3 linked regions of the Ramlibacter pinisoli genome follow. The protein of the gene in region 1 interacts with the protein of each later gene in a pairwise test. Links are inferred from orthologs where the notes say so. Each region holds a gene or a part of one and is shown in the gene's direction. Other genes may lie near its edges.

Region 1 (4,203 bases):
GTCCAACGGCCTCAAGCGCGGCGTGGTGGTGAACATCGACGCCACCGTGCAGAGCATCCAGCAGGCGCTCAAGGAAGCCGAGCTGATGGCCGACTGCAAGATCACGCGCGTCTACACCGGCATCACCGGCAGCCATATCCGCGGCATCAACTCCAGCGGCATGGTGGCGGTGAAGGACAAGGAGGTCACGCCGGCCGACGTGGCGCGGGTGGTCGAGACGGCGCGCGCGATCAACATCTCCACCGACCAGCGGCTGCTGCTGGTGGAGCCGCAGGAATTCGTCATCGACGGCCAGGACGTCAAGGAGCCGATCGGGATGAGCGGCATCCGCCTGGAGGCCAAGGTGCACATCGTCACCGGTGCCCAGAGCGCGGCCGAGAACATCGTCAAGTGCGTGCGCCGCTGCGGCCTGGAAGTCGAGCAGCTGATGCTCAACCCGCTGGCCTCGGCCCAGTCGGTGCTGACGCAGGACGAGAAGGAGCTGGGCGTGGCGGTGGTCGACATCGGCGCCGGCACCACCGACGTGGCCATCTTCACCAACGGCGCGATCCGCCACACCGCCGTGATCCCGATCGCCGGCGACCTGATCACCAGCGACATCGCGATGGCGCTGCGCACGCCGACCAAGGACGCCGAGGACATCAAGGTCGAGAGCGGCTACGCCAAGCAGCTGCTGGCCGACCCCGAGCAGCAGGTCGAGGTGCCGGGGCTGGGCGACCGCGGCCCGCGCATGCTCTCGCGCCAGGCGCTGGCCGGCGTGATCGAGCCGCGGGTGGAGGAGATCTTCTCGCTCGTGCAGCAGGTGGTGCGCGAGTCGGGCTACGAGGAGGTGCTGTCCTCGGGCATCGTCATCACCGGCGGCAGCGCCGTGATGCCGGGCATGGTGGAGCTGGGCGAGGACATCTTCCTCAAGCCGGTGCGGCGCGGCGTACCCCAGTACGGCGGCGCCCTGTCCGACATGGTGGGGCAGCTGCGCGCGGCCACCGTCATGGGCCTGCTGGAGGAGGCGCGCGTGGCGCGCCTGCGCGGATTCAAGGTGGCGCAGAAGAACGGGTCGATGAAGACCGCCTTCTCCCGCTTCAAGGATTTCATCGTGGGGAACTTCTGATGGAAGCTGGGACGGACCTCCGCACGCGAAGGTCGCGAGGGCTGTGCAAAGGACGCGAAAGGAAACCCGAATGGAGATGAATTGCCATCGACCCGTTTTTCTCGCGTCCTTCGTGCAACCTTCGCGTCCTTCGCGTGCGGGCGCCCGTGTTGTTCGCAAGACGAAACGACGACGGAGGTCCACCGATCCACCCTCATGAGCGTTTCCCTGCTTCACACCAACAAGATCTGCATTGGCAACTGCAACCGAATTTCAGGAGATTGAGATGAGCATCGAAATGATCGAAGTCGAGGAATTCCACCTGGGCACCCAGATCAAGGTCATCGGCGTGGGCGGGGGCGGCGGCAACGCCGTCGAGCACATGATCGACCGGGCGGTCCAGGGCGTGGAGTTCATCACCGCGAACACCGACGCCCAGGCGCTCTCGCGCAGCTGCTCCCACAAGACCATCCAGCTGGGCAACAGCGGGCTGGGCGCGGGAAGCAAGCCCGAGAAGGGCCGCGAGGCGGCCGAGGCGGCGGCGGAGAACATCCGCGAGGCCATCGACGGCGCGCACATGCTGTTCATCACCGCCGGCATGGGCGGCGGCACCGGCACCGGCGCCGCGCCGGTCATCGCCCGCATCGCCAAGGAGATGGGCATCCTGACCGTCGGCGTGGTGACCAAGCCGTTCGACTGGGAGGGCGGTCGCCGCATGACCAACGCCGACAACGGCCTGGCGGAGCTGGAGGCCAACGTCGATTCGCTGATCGTGGTGCTCAACGAGAAGCTGCTCGAGGTGCTGGGTGACGACATCACCCAGGACGAGGCCTTCGCGCACGCCAACGACGTGCTGAAGAACGCCGTCGGCGGCATCGCGGAAATCATCAACGTGCCCGGCCACGTGAACGTCGACTTCGAGGACGTGCGCACCGTGATGGGCGAGCCCGGCAAGGCGATGATGGGCACGGCGGTGGCGTCCGGCCCCGACCGCGCGCGCATCGCCGCCGAGCAGGCCGTGGCCTGCCCGCTACTGGAAGGCATCGACCTGTCGGGCGCCAAGGGCGTGCTGGTGCTGATCACCGCGGCCAAGGGCAGCCTCAAGCTGTCCGAGTCCAAGCTGGCGATGAACACCATCCGCGCCTACGCCTCGCAGGACGCGCACGTCATCTACGGCACGGCCTACGACGACAACCTGGGCGACGACGTCCGCGTGACGGTGGTGGCCACCGGCCTGTCGCGACAGGGCCAGCGCCGCACGGCGCCGCCGCTGCAGGTGCTGCGCACCGGCACCGACAACGTGCCGTTCCACGTGCCGACCATCAGCACCGTCGTCAGCGGCCCCGGCGCCATCGTCACCCAGGAGATGGGGCGCCCGTCGCACCAGCCCGACTACGGCAACATGGCCGTGCCCAGCGTGTGGCGCACCAACCGCACCCAGGCCGCGGCCAAGGTCGACGCGCTCAGCTCCGGCGGCATGGACGACTTCGAGATCCCGGCTTTCCTGCGCAAGCAAGCCGACTGATCACCTTCACTTCGAAAACGCTGCGCGTTTTCGAAGTGGGTTGATCGGTTGAACGAGGACCGGCGGAGCCGGATCCTCGTTCAAAGGGTGTTCGCGCTGCGCGCTGCTCCGCGCGAACGGTGGCGCGGCTCCTGCGGCGCCGCGCACCGGATGGCAGGGCTTCGTGGAGGCTCGGCTCAAGGGTTCCACGCTGCGATCACCAATCGCCGGCATAGCCAGAACCATTCCCTGTCCCCGCCTGCGGGACACCCCCCGACTTAAAATCGACACATGCTCCAGCAACGCACGCTCAAGACCCTCACCCGCGCCGTCGGTGTGGGCCTGCACAGCGGCCAGCGCGTGGAGCTGACCCTCAGGCCCGCGCAGCCGGACACCGGCATCGTGTTCCGGCGGGTCGACCTGCCCGAGCCCATCGACATTCCGGTGTCGGCCGAGGCGGTGACGGACACCCGGCTCGCCTCCACCATCTCGAGCGGCAGCGCCAAGGTGCACACGGTCGAACACCTGATGTCGGCCTGCGCCGGCCTGGGCCTGGACAACCTGTACGTGGACATCACGGCCGAAGAGGTGCCCATCCTCGACGGCTCGTCGTCGTCGTTCGTGTTCCTGCTGCAGAGCGCCGGCATCGAACTGCAGAACGCGCCGCGCCGCTTCGTGCGCCTGCTCAAGCCGGTGGAAGTGCGCGAAGGCGAGGGCGACGCGCTCAAGTGGGCACGGCTGGCCCCCTACCACGGCTACAAGCTGCGCTTCGAGATCGACTTCGACCACCGCGTGGTCGACTCCACCGGCCAGCGGGTCGAGTTCGACCTCGGCCAGGGCAACTACCAGCGCGACATCGCGCGGGCCCGCACCTTCGGCTTCACCAAGGACGTCGAGATGATGCGTGCCAACGGGCTGGCGCTGGGCGCCGGCATGGACAACGCCATCGTGATGGACGACTACCGGGTCCTCAACAGCGAAGGGCTGCGCTACGACGACGAGTTCGTCAAGCACAAGATCCTCGACGCCATGGGCGATCTGTACCTGCTGGGCAAGCCGATGCTGGCGGCCTACGGTGCTTTCCGCTCCGGCCACGCGCTGAACAACAAGCTGCTGCGTGCGCTGCTGGCCCAGCGTGACGCCTGGGAAGTGGTCACCTTCGAGGACGAGAAGCTCGCCCCGCCCGGTTTCGCGCTGCCGGCACGCGCCTGGTAGCCGATGCTGCTGTTCCGCTGGGCGATCGTGCTGCTCCTGCTGGGGGCGGGCGTGTGCTTCGCCTTCTATGCCGGCACCGGCCAGCCGCGCTACCGCCACTGGGGCTGGGTCATCCTGAAGTGGACCCTGCTGGCCGCCGCCGGCTTCTTCCTGGTGCTGGTGGCCGAGCGGATCTGAGCGGCGCCTAGAGCACGCGACCGGCGCGGTACTGGCCGGTGTTGCGGCGCGTGGTGGCCGCCACCTGCGCCAGCCGGGCGATCGAGCTGCCCACGTGCGCATGGGTGATCGCCAGCCCGAGGGCATCGGCGGCGTCCTGGCCGGGCACGCCCGGCAGCTTGAGCAGCCGCTTGACCATCTCCTGCACCTGCGCCTTGCCGGCCCGCCCCGAGCCGGCCAC
Region 2 (3,672 bases), on another replicon or contig:
TAGCCGTGCGAGAGCACGTAGGTGCCGATCATGATGCGGCGCTTGACCTCGTCGCCGAAGCCCTCGGCCCGGGTCTTGCGGTACATGTCGACCAGGTCGTCGTACTGCGCCGCGCGGTGCCCGAACTTCACGCCGTCGAAGCGCGACAGGTTGGACGAGGCCTCGGCCGGCGCGATGATGTAGTAGACCGGGATCGACAGCTCGGTGCGCGGCAGCGAGATCTCGACCAGGCGCGCGCCCAGGCGGACGAACTGCTGCAGCGCCGCGTCGATGGCGGCACGCACGTCGGCCGCCAGGCCCTCGCCGAAGAACTCCTTCGGCACGCCGATGCGCAGGCCGTCCAGCGACGCGCCCAGGCCGCGCGTGTAGTCCTCGGCCGGCAGGTCGAGCGAGGTCGAGTCGCGGTCGGGGTCGGGGCCGCACATCGCCGACAGCAGCAGCGCGCAGTCCTCGGCGCTGCGCGCCATCGGGCCGGCCTGGTCGAGGCTGGAGGCGAAGGCGATCATCCCGTAGCGCGAGGCGCGGCCGTAGGTCGGCTTGATGCCGGTGATGCCGCAGAACGCGGCCGGCTGGCGGATCGAGCCGCCGGTGTCGGTGCCGGTGACGGCCGGCGCCAGCCGGGCGGCGACCGCCACCGCGCTGCCGCCGGAGGAGCCGCCCGGGATGCGGCTGGTGTCCCAGGGATTGCGGGCCGGCCCGAAGGCCGAGTTCTCGTTCGACGAGCCCATGGCGAACTCGTCGCAGTTGAGCTTGCCCAGCGTCACGGTGCCGGCTTCGGCCAGCTTGCGCACCACGGTGGCGTCGAACGGCGACCGGTAGCCGGCCAGCATGCGCGAGCCGGCGGTGCTGGGGAAGTCGCGCGTGACGAAGATGTCCTTGTGGGCGATCGGCACGCCCAGCAGCGGCGCCGGGTCGCCGGCCGCCAGCCGCTGGTCGGCGGCCCGGGCCTGCGCCAGCGTGACGTCCTCGTCGGTGGCCAGGAAGGCGCCCAGCCCCTGGTGGGCCTGGCCGCGGGCCAGGAAGTGCTGTGCGACCTCGACGGCCGAGACCTGCTTGTCGCGCAGGCGCTGCGCCAGGGCGGCGACGGACAGCTGGTGCAGGGCGTCGCTCATTCGATCACCTTGGGCACCAGGAACAGGCCGGCTTCGACGGCCGGCGCGCTGCGCTGGTTGGCCTCGCGCGCATTCGGCTCGCTGGCGACGTCGTCGCGCAGGCGCAGCTGGACCTCCTGGATGGCGGCGACCGGGTGCGCCAGCGGCTCGATCCCCGCGGTATCCACAGCCCGCATCGCCTCGACGATGCCGAAGAAGCCGTTGATCTGAGTGAGCATGCGCTCGCTTTCGGGCGGTTGCAGCTCCAATCGCGCCAGGTGCTGCAGGCGGCGGATGTCGTCGGGGGTCAGGGCCATGGCGAAAAACGGGGGCGAAACCAGTTGTAAGCGCGGCAGGACGTGCTGTCGCGTTGGCAGTTATTCACAGGGGATCAGGTATTATCCCGCCTTTGGTGACGGCCCTTCGGGGCCGCTTTCGCAGAAGAAGAGGAATCCCCCCCATGTTCGGAGCGTTCCGTCGGTACCTGTCAACCGACCTGGCCATTGACCTGGGCACCGCCAACACGCTGATCTTCGTCCGGGACAAGGGGATCGTTCTCGACGAGCCGTCGGTCGTCGCCATCCGCCACGAAGGGGGCCCGCAGGGCAAGAAGACCATCCAGGCGGTGGGCCACGAGGCCAAGGCGATGCTGGGCAAGGTGCCGGGCAACATCGAGGCCATCCGGCCGATGAAGGACGGCGTCATCGCCGACTTCACCGTCACGGAGCAGATGCTCAAGCAGTTCATCAAGATGGTGCACCCGCGCGGCGTGTTCAAGCCCAGCCCGCGCATCATCATCTGCGTGCCCTGCGGCTCCACCCAGGTCGAGCGGCGCGCCATCCGGGAGTCGGCGCTGGGCGCCGGCGCCAGCGAGGTCTACCTGATCGAGGAACCGATGGCGGCCGCCATCGGCGCCGGCCTGCCGGTGAGCGAGGCCTCCGGCTCCATGGTGGTCGACATCGGCGGCGGCACCACCGAGGTGGGCGTCATCTCGCTGGGCGGCATGGTCTACAAGGGCAGCGTGCGGGTGGGCGGCGACCGCTTCGACGACGCCATCATTGCCTACATCCGCCGCAACTACGGCATGCTGATCGGCGAGCCCACCGCCGAGGCGATCAAGAAGAACATCGGCTCCGCCTTCCCGGGCAGCGAGGTCAAGGAGATCGAGGTCAAGGGCCGCAACCTCTCCGAAGGCGTGCCGCGCTCGTTCACCATCTCCTCCAACGAGATCCTGGAGGCGCTCACCGACCCGCTGAACAACATCGTCTCGGCGGTGAAGAACGCACTGGAGAGCACGCCGCCCGAGCTGGGCGCCGACATCGCCGAGCGCGGCATGATGCTCACCGGCGGCGGCGCCCTGCTGCGCGACCTCGACCGCCTGCTGGCCGAGGAGACCGGCCTGCCGGTGCTGGTGGCCGAGGACCCGCTCACCTGCGTGGTGCGCGGCTGCGGCATCGCGCTGGAACGCATGGAACGCCTGGGCTCGATCTTCACGTCCGAATGACGGCCGTCGCCGCCGCGCGGGCTGACCGGGCGGCGGTGCGGCACAGCTGACCGGCGCCGCGCGCCATGAACCCCCTCCAGCTTCCTGTCCCCGAGCCGCGTTCCGGCGCCGCCATCCCGGCGCAGCAAGGTTGCCCGCCATGCCCTTAGGCACGCTCGACCGCACGCCGCCGCCGTTCTTCAAGCAGGGGCCCTCGGCGCTGTCCAAGCTGATGGTGTTCAGCGCCCTGGCGCTGTTCCTGATGGTGGCCGACACCCGCTTCCACATCACGCAGCCGCTGCGCGCGGCGGTGGCCACCGTGCTCTACCCGGTGCAATGGGTCGCGCTGCAGCCCATCCTGGCCCTGCGCCAGGGCGCCGAGTACTTCGAGTCTCTCGGCCGGGCGCAGGCGGTGGAGGCCGAGGCGCGCGTCAAGCTCGCCCAGCAGTCGCAGCGGGCCAACCAGGTCGAGCAGCTGACGCTGGAGAACGCCCGGCTGCGCAAGCTGCTCGAGCTGCGCGAGCGCCTGGCCACCACGGCGCAGGCGGCCGAGGTGCTGTACGACGCCGCCGATCCCTACACCCGCAAGGTGGTCATCGACAAGGGCCTGGCGCAGGGCATCACCGAGGGCTCGCCGGTCATCGACGAATCGGGCGTGCTGGGCCAGGTCACGCGCGCCCACCCGCTCATGAGCGAGGTCACCCTGATCACCGACCGCGACCAGGCCATCCCGGTGCTGAACACCCGCACCGGGTCGCGCAGCGTGGCCTATGGCGATCCGACCGGCGCCCACGCCGGTGCGCTCGAACTGCGCTTCATGGCCGGCAATGCCGACGTGCAGCCGGGCGACCTGCTCACCACCAGCGGGGTCGACGGCGTCTACCCGGCCGGCCTGCCGGTGGCCAAGGTCGACAAGGTCGAGCGGCGTGCCGACTCGGCCTTCGCCCGCATCTACTGCGTGCCGCAGGCGCTGGTGGACGGCGCCCGCCATGTCATGGTGCTCAAGCCGGTGGCGGCGCAGATCCCGCCGCGGCCACCGATCGACGCGCCGCCGCCGGTCAAGGTGCCCAGGAAGGGCCCGGGAGGCGGGGCATGAGC
Region 3 (3,652 bases), on another replicon or contig:
ATCGGCGAGGAGTCCGGCTCCATCGACCACATGCTGAGCAAGGCCGCCGACTTCTACGAGGCCGAGGTCGACGACATGGTGGCCGGCCTGTCCAGCCTGATGGAGCCCATCATCATCGTCTTCCTCGGCGGCCTGATCGGCGGCATCGTGGTCTCGATGTACCTGCCGATCTTCAAGCTCGGCGCCGTCGTCTGATGGTCTCGCCCGTCGTGGACGCCGCGCTCGCCGGCGTCCTCGGGCTGCTGGTCGGCAGCTTCCTCAACGTTGTCATCTTCCGGCTGCCCAGGATCCTGGAAAGGCAGTGGGCGGCCGAATGCGCCGACCTCGCGGGCAAGGACCCGGAGCCGTCGGAGCCGTTCAACCTGATGCGCCCACGCTCGCGCTGCCGCCAGTGCGGCCACGTCATCCGCTGGTACGAGAACATCCCGGTCCTGAGCTTCATTGCCCTGCGCGGCAAGTGCTCGTCGTGCGGCACGCCGATCGGCTGGCGCTACCCCGTGGTCGAACTGGCGACGGCCGCCCTCTTCGCCTTCTGCGTCTGGCAGTACGGTGCGACCTGGAAGGGCCTGGCCTGGTGCGGTTTCTGCGCCGCCCTGCTGGCGCTGGCGCTGATCGACTGGGACACCACGCTGCTGCCCGACGACATCACGTTGCCGCTGGTCTGGGCCGGGCTCATCGCGTCGGCGCTGCGCTGGAACACCCTGCCCCTCAGCCAGTCGCTCTGGGGCGCGGTCGCCGGCTACCTGTCCCTGTGGGCGGTGTACAAGGGCTTCAAGCTGCTCACCGGCAAGGAAGGCATGGGCTACGGCGATTTCAAGCTCTTCGCGGCACTGGGCGCATGGTTCGGGCCCGAGGCGCTGGTGCCCATGATCCTGATGGCCTCGGTCATCGGCGCCGTGATCGGCATCGGCATGAAGTTCGCGAGTGGCCTGCGCCCTGGCGGCTACGTGCCGTTCGGCCCGTTCCTGGCCGGCGCCGGCTTCGCGGCCCTGCTGTTCGGCCCCGAGTCCATCCTGCGGACCATCGGCCTCTAGGCGTGCCATGAGAGTCGGCCTGACCGGCGGCATCGGGAGCGGCAAGAGCACCGTGCTGCACATGCTGCGCGAGCTGGGTGCCGCCGCGATCGACGCCGACGCCATCTCGCGGGCCACCACGGCAGCGGGCGGCGCCGCCATCCCGGCCATCGCGACGCGTTTCGGCAACGACTTCATCACGCCCGACGGCGCACTCGACCGCGACCGGATGCGCGCCCAGGTCTACGCCGACCCGGCGGCGCGGCGCGACCTCGAGGCCATCATCCATCCCCTGGTGGGTGCCGAAACTGCTCGCCAGGCCGCCATGGCCGAGGCGGCCGGCGCACGCTGCGTGGTGTTCGACATCCCGCTGCTGGTCGAATCCGGCCGCTGGCGCGCCCTGGTCGACCGCGTGCTCGTGGTCGACTGCCAGCCGGCCACCCAGATCGCGCGGGTGCAGGCCCGCAGCGGGCTGGCCGAAGCCCAGGTGCAGGCCATCATCGCGGCCCAGGCGCCGCGCGGGCAGCGGCTGGGTGCCGCCGACGTGGTGATCGTCAACGACGACCTGACGCTCGACCAACTGAGGGCCGAGGTGGAACAGGTCGCGCGGGGGTTCGGGCTATGATGGTGTGTTCGCGGAACGCCGCGCAGCAGCCTTGAGCGTGATCCTCTACGAATACCCGTTCAACGAACGCATCCGCACCTACCTCCGCCTGGAGCACCTGTTCCGGCGCCTCGGGGAACTGGTCCCGCGCGAGCATCCGCTCGACCACCACTACGCGCTCGCGACCATCTTCGAGATCATGGACGTCGCGGCCCGCGCCGACCTGAAGTCGGACGTGATGAAGGACCTCGAGAAGCAGAAGGGCGTGCTCAACAGCTACCGTGGCAACCCCGGCGTCGCGGAATCGGTGCTCGACGAGGTGGTGTCGCAGCTCGATGCGAACTTCACCGCGTTGAACAACCTGCCGGGCAAGGCCGGGCAGTCGCTCACCGACAACGAGTGGCTCATGAGCATCCGCAGCCGCATCGGCATCCCGGGCGGCACCTGCGAGTTCGACCTGCCGGGCTACTACGCCTGGCAACACCTCGACGCCGCCACCCGCCAGGCCGACCTGGGGCGCTGGGCGCGTCCGCTCGGCCCCTTCGCCGAGTCCATCCACCGGCTGCTGAAGCTGCTGCGCGACTCGGGCACGGCGCAAAAGGTGATGGCGATCGGCGGCCAGTTCCAGCAGACCCTGCCGCAGGGGCGCACCTTCCAGCTGCTGCGCCTGCGCATCGACCCTGCCCAACGCCTCGTGCCCGAGATCAGCGGCAACCGGCTGATGGTCTCGGTCCGCCTGATGCGCCAGGAAGGCAGCGACAAGCTGCACAGCAGCAACGAGGACGCGGGCTTCGAGCTCACCCTGTGTTCCTGAGGAAGGCCATGCCCGACGATCCCCGGCCCCGGATCGTCGCCTGCCCCACCTGCGGCGGCGACAGCATCTATTCACCGGCCAACCCCTACCGGCCGTTCTGCAGCGAGCGCTGCAAGAACCTGGACCTCGGCGCCTGGGCCAGCGAGAGCTTCCGCGTGCCGGACGAAACGCCGCCCGACGACCAGCCGTTCGGCGATCCCAAGCTCCAGTAGCCGGCTAGCCGGCGTGCGTGGCGCCGGTGAAGCTGCGCTCCTGCGCGAACCACTGCAGCACGGGCACCGTCCCGGGCAGGACCGGCGCCACGGCGACCGGCAGTTCTTCCCAGGCGAACTGCTGGCCCTCGTGCATGTGCAGCTCGCCGTCCCACTCATAGACCTTGCAGAAGTTCAGCCGAACCAGCGCGTGCGGATAGTCGACCCGCTCGACGCGCCAGGGATGCACGGCGCCGATGCGCACCCCGATCTCCTCGACCAGCTCGCGGCGCAGCGCGTCCTCCACGCTCTCGCCGGGCTCGACCTTGCCGCCGGGGAACTCCCAGTAGCCGGCGTAGACCTTGCCCTCGGGCCGGCTGGTGAGCAGGAAGCGGCCGTCGGCGCGCACCAGCACGCCCACGGCGACTTCCACTTCCTTGCGGTCGGGGCCGCCCTCGCGCGGCCGGTCGCCGTCGGCGACGAGCAGTCCGCTCACGCCGCGTGCCGGCCGGCCCAGTCGCGCGCGAACTGGTAGGCCACCCGCCCGCTGCGCGAACCGCGCTCCAGCGCCCAGACCAGCGCTTCCGCGCGCGCGGACTCGATGCTGTCGCGCGGCACGCCGAACGACGACAGCCATTGCGCCGTGATGGCCAGGTACTCGTCCTGGCTGAACGGATAGAAGCTCACCCACAGACCGAACCGCTCGGACAGCGAGATCTTCTCCTCGATCACCTCGCCCGGGTGGACCTCGCCGTCCTCGGTGTGGGTGTAGGTGAGGTTGTCCTTCATGTACTCGGGAAGGAGGTGCCGGCGGTTGCTGGTGGCGTAGATCAGCACGTTGGGCGTCGACGCCGCCACCGAGCCGTCCAGAATGGACTTCAGCGCCTTGTAGCCGGCCTCCCCCTCCTCGAAGCTGAGGTCGTCGCAGAACACCACGAACTTCTCCGGCCGGCCGGAGACCACGTCGACGATGTCCGGCAGGTCGGTGAGGTCGGCCTTGTCGACCTCGATCAGCCGCAGCCCGCGGCCC

Evidence for each region. The genes of interacting proteins can lie anywhere in the genome.
Region 2: the proteins of ftsZ (region 1) and GON04_RS13835 interact in binary tests that used the Escherichia coli proteins (3 or more experiments, as listed by UniProt). The link is inferred for Ramlibacter pinisoli from one-to-one orthologs.
Region 3: the proteins of ftsZ (region 1) and zapD interact in binary tests that used the Escherichia coli proteins (3 or more experiments, as listed by UniProt). The link is inferred for Ramlibacter pinisoli from one-to-one orthologs.

Annotation. Positions count from the first base shown.
Region 1 is NZ_WSEL01000003.1:1,534,541-1,538,743, reverse strand. What follows is about bases 508-3,492. They hold ftsZ (cell division protein FtsZ), read left to right. Parts: upstream 508-1,373; coding sequence 1,374-2,612; downstream 2,613-3,492. Other genes in these bases: lpxC (UDP-3-O-acyl-N-acetylglucosamine deacetylase), read left to right, coding at 2,883-3,492; ftsA (cell division protein FtsA), read left to right, coding at 508-1,108. Also shown: more of ftsA, read left to right, coding at 1-507; more of lpxC, read left to right, coding at 3,493-3,806; GON04_RS26565 (hypothetical protein), read left to right, coding at 3,810-3,983; crossover junction endodeoxyribonuclease RuvC, read right to left, coding at 3,991-4,203. UniProt on the Escherichia coli protein: Essential cell division protein that forms a contractile ring structure (Z ring) at the future cell division site. The regulation of the ring assembly controls the timing and the location of cell division.
Region 2 is NZ_WSEL01000006.1:147,637-151,308, forward strand. What follows is about bases 618-3,573. They hold GON04_RS13835 (rod shape-determining protein), read left to right. Parts: upstream 618-1,551; coding sequence 1,552-2,595; downstream 2,596-3,573. Other genes in these bases: gatA (Asp-tRNA(Asn)/Glu-tRNA(Gln) amidotransferase subunit GatA), read right to left, coding at 618-1,112; gatC (Asp-tRNA(Asn)/Glu-tRNA(Gln) amidotransferase subunit GatC), read right to left, coding at 1,109-1,408; mreC (rod shape-determining protein MreC), read left to right, coding at 2,735-3,573. Outside these bases: more of gatA, read right to left, coding at 1-617; more of mreC, read left to right, coding at 3,574-3,670. UniProt on the Escherichia coli protein: Forms membrane-associated dynamic filaments that are essential for cell shape determination. Acts by regulating cell wall synthesis and cell elongation, and thus cell shape.
Region 3 is NZ_WSEL01000009.1:1,830,786-1,834,437, forward strand. The notes cover bases 618-3,553. They hold zapD (cell division protein ZapD), read left to right. Parts: upstream 618-1,675; coding sequence 1,676-2,431; downstream 2,432-3,553. Other genes in these bases: GON04_RS23150 (prepilin peptidase), read left to right, coding at 618-1,034; coaE (dephospho-CoA kinase), read left to right, coding at 1,042-1,638; GON04_RS23165 (DNA gyrase inhibitor YacG), read left to right, coding at 2,440-2,643; GON04_RS23170 (NUDIX domain-containing protein), read right to left, coding at 2,648-3,109; GON04_RS23175 (ATP-binding protein), read right to left, coding at 3,115-3,553. In the rest of the region: GON04_RS23145 (type II secretion system F family protein), read left to right, coding at 1-195; more of GON04_RS23150, read left to right, coding at 192-617; more of GON04_RS23175, read right to left, coding at 3,554-3,652. UniProt on the Escherichia coli protein: Cell division factor that enhances FtsZ-ring assembly. Directly interacts with FtsZ and promotes bundling of FtsZ protofilaments, with a reduction in FtsZ GTPase activity.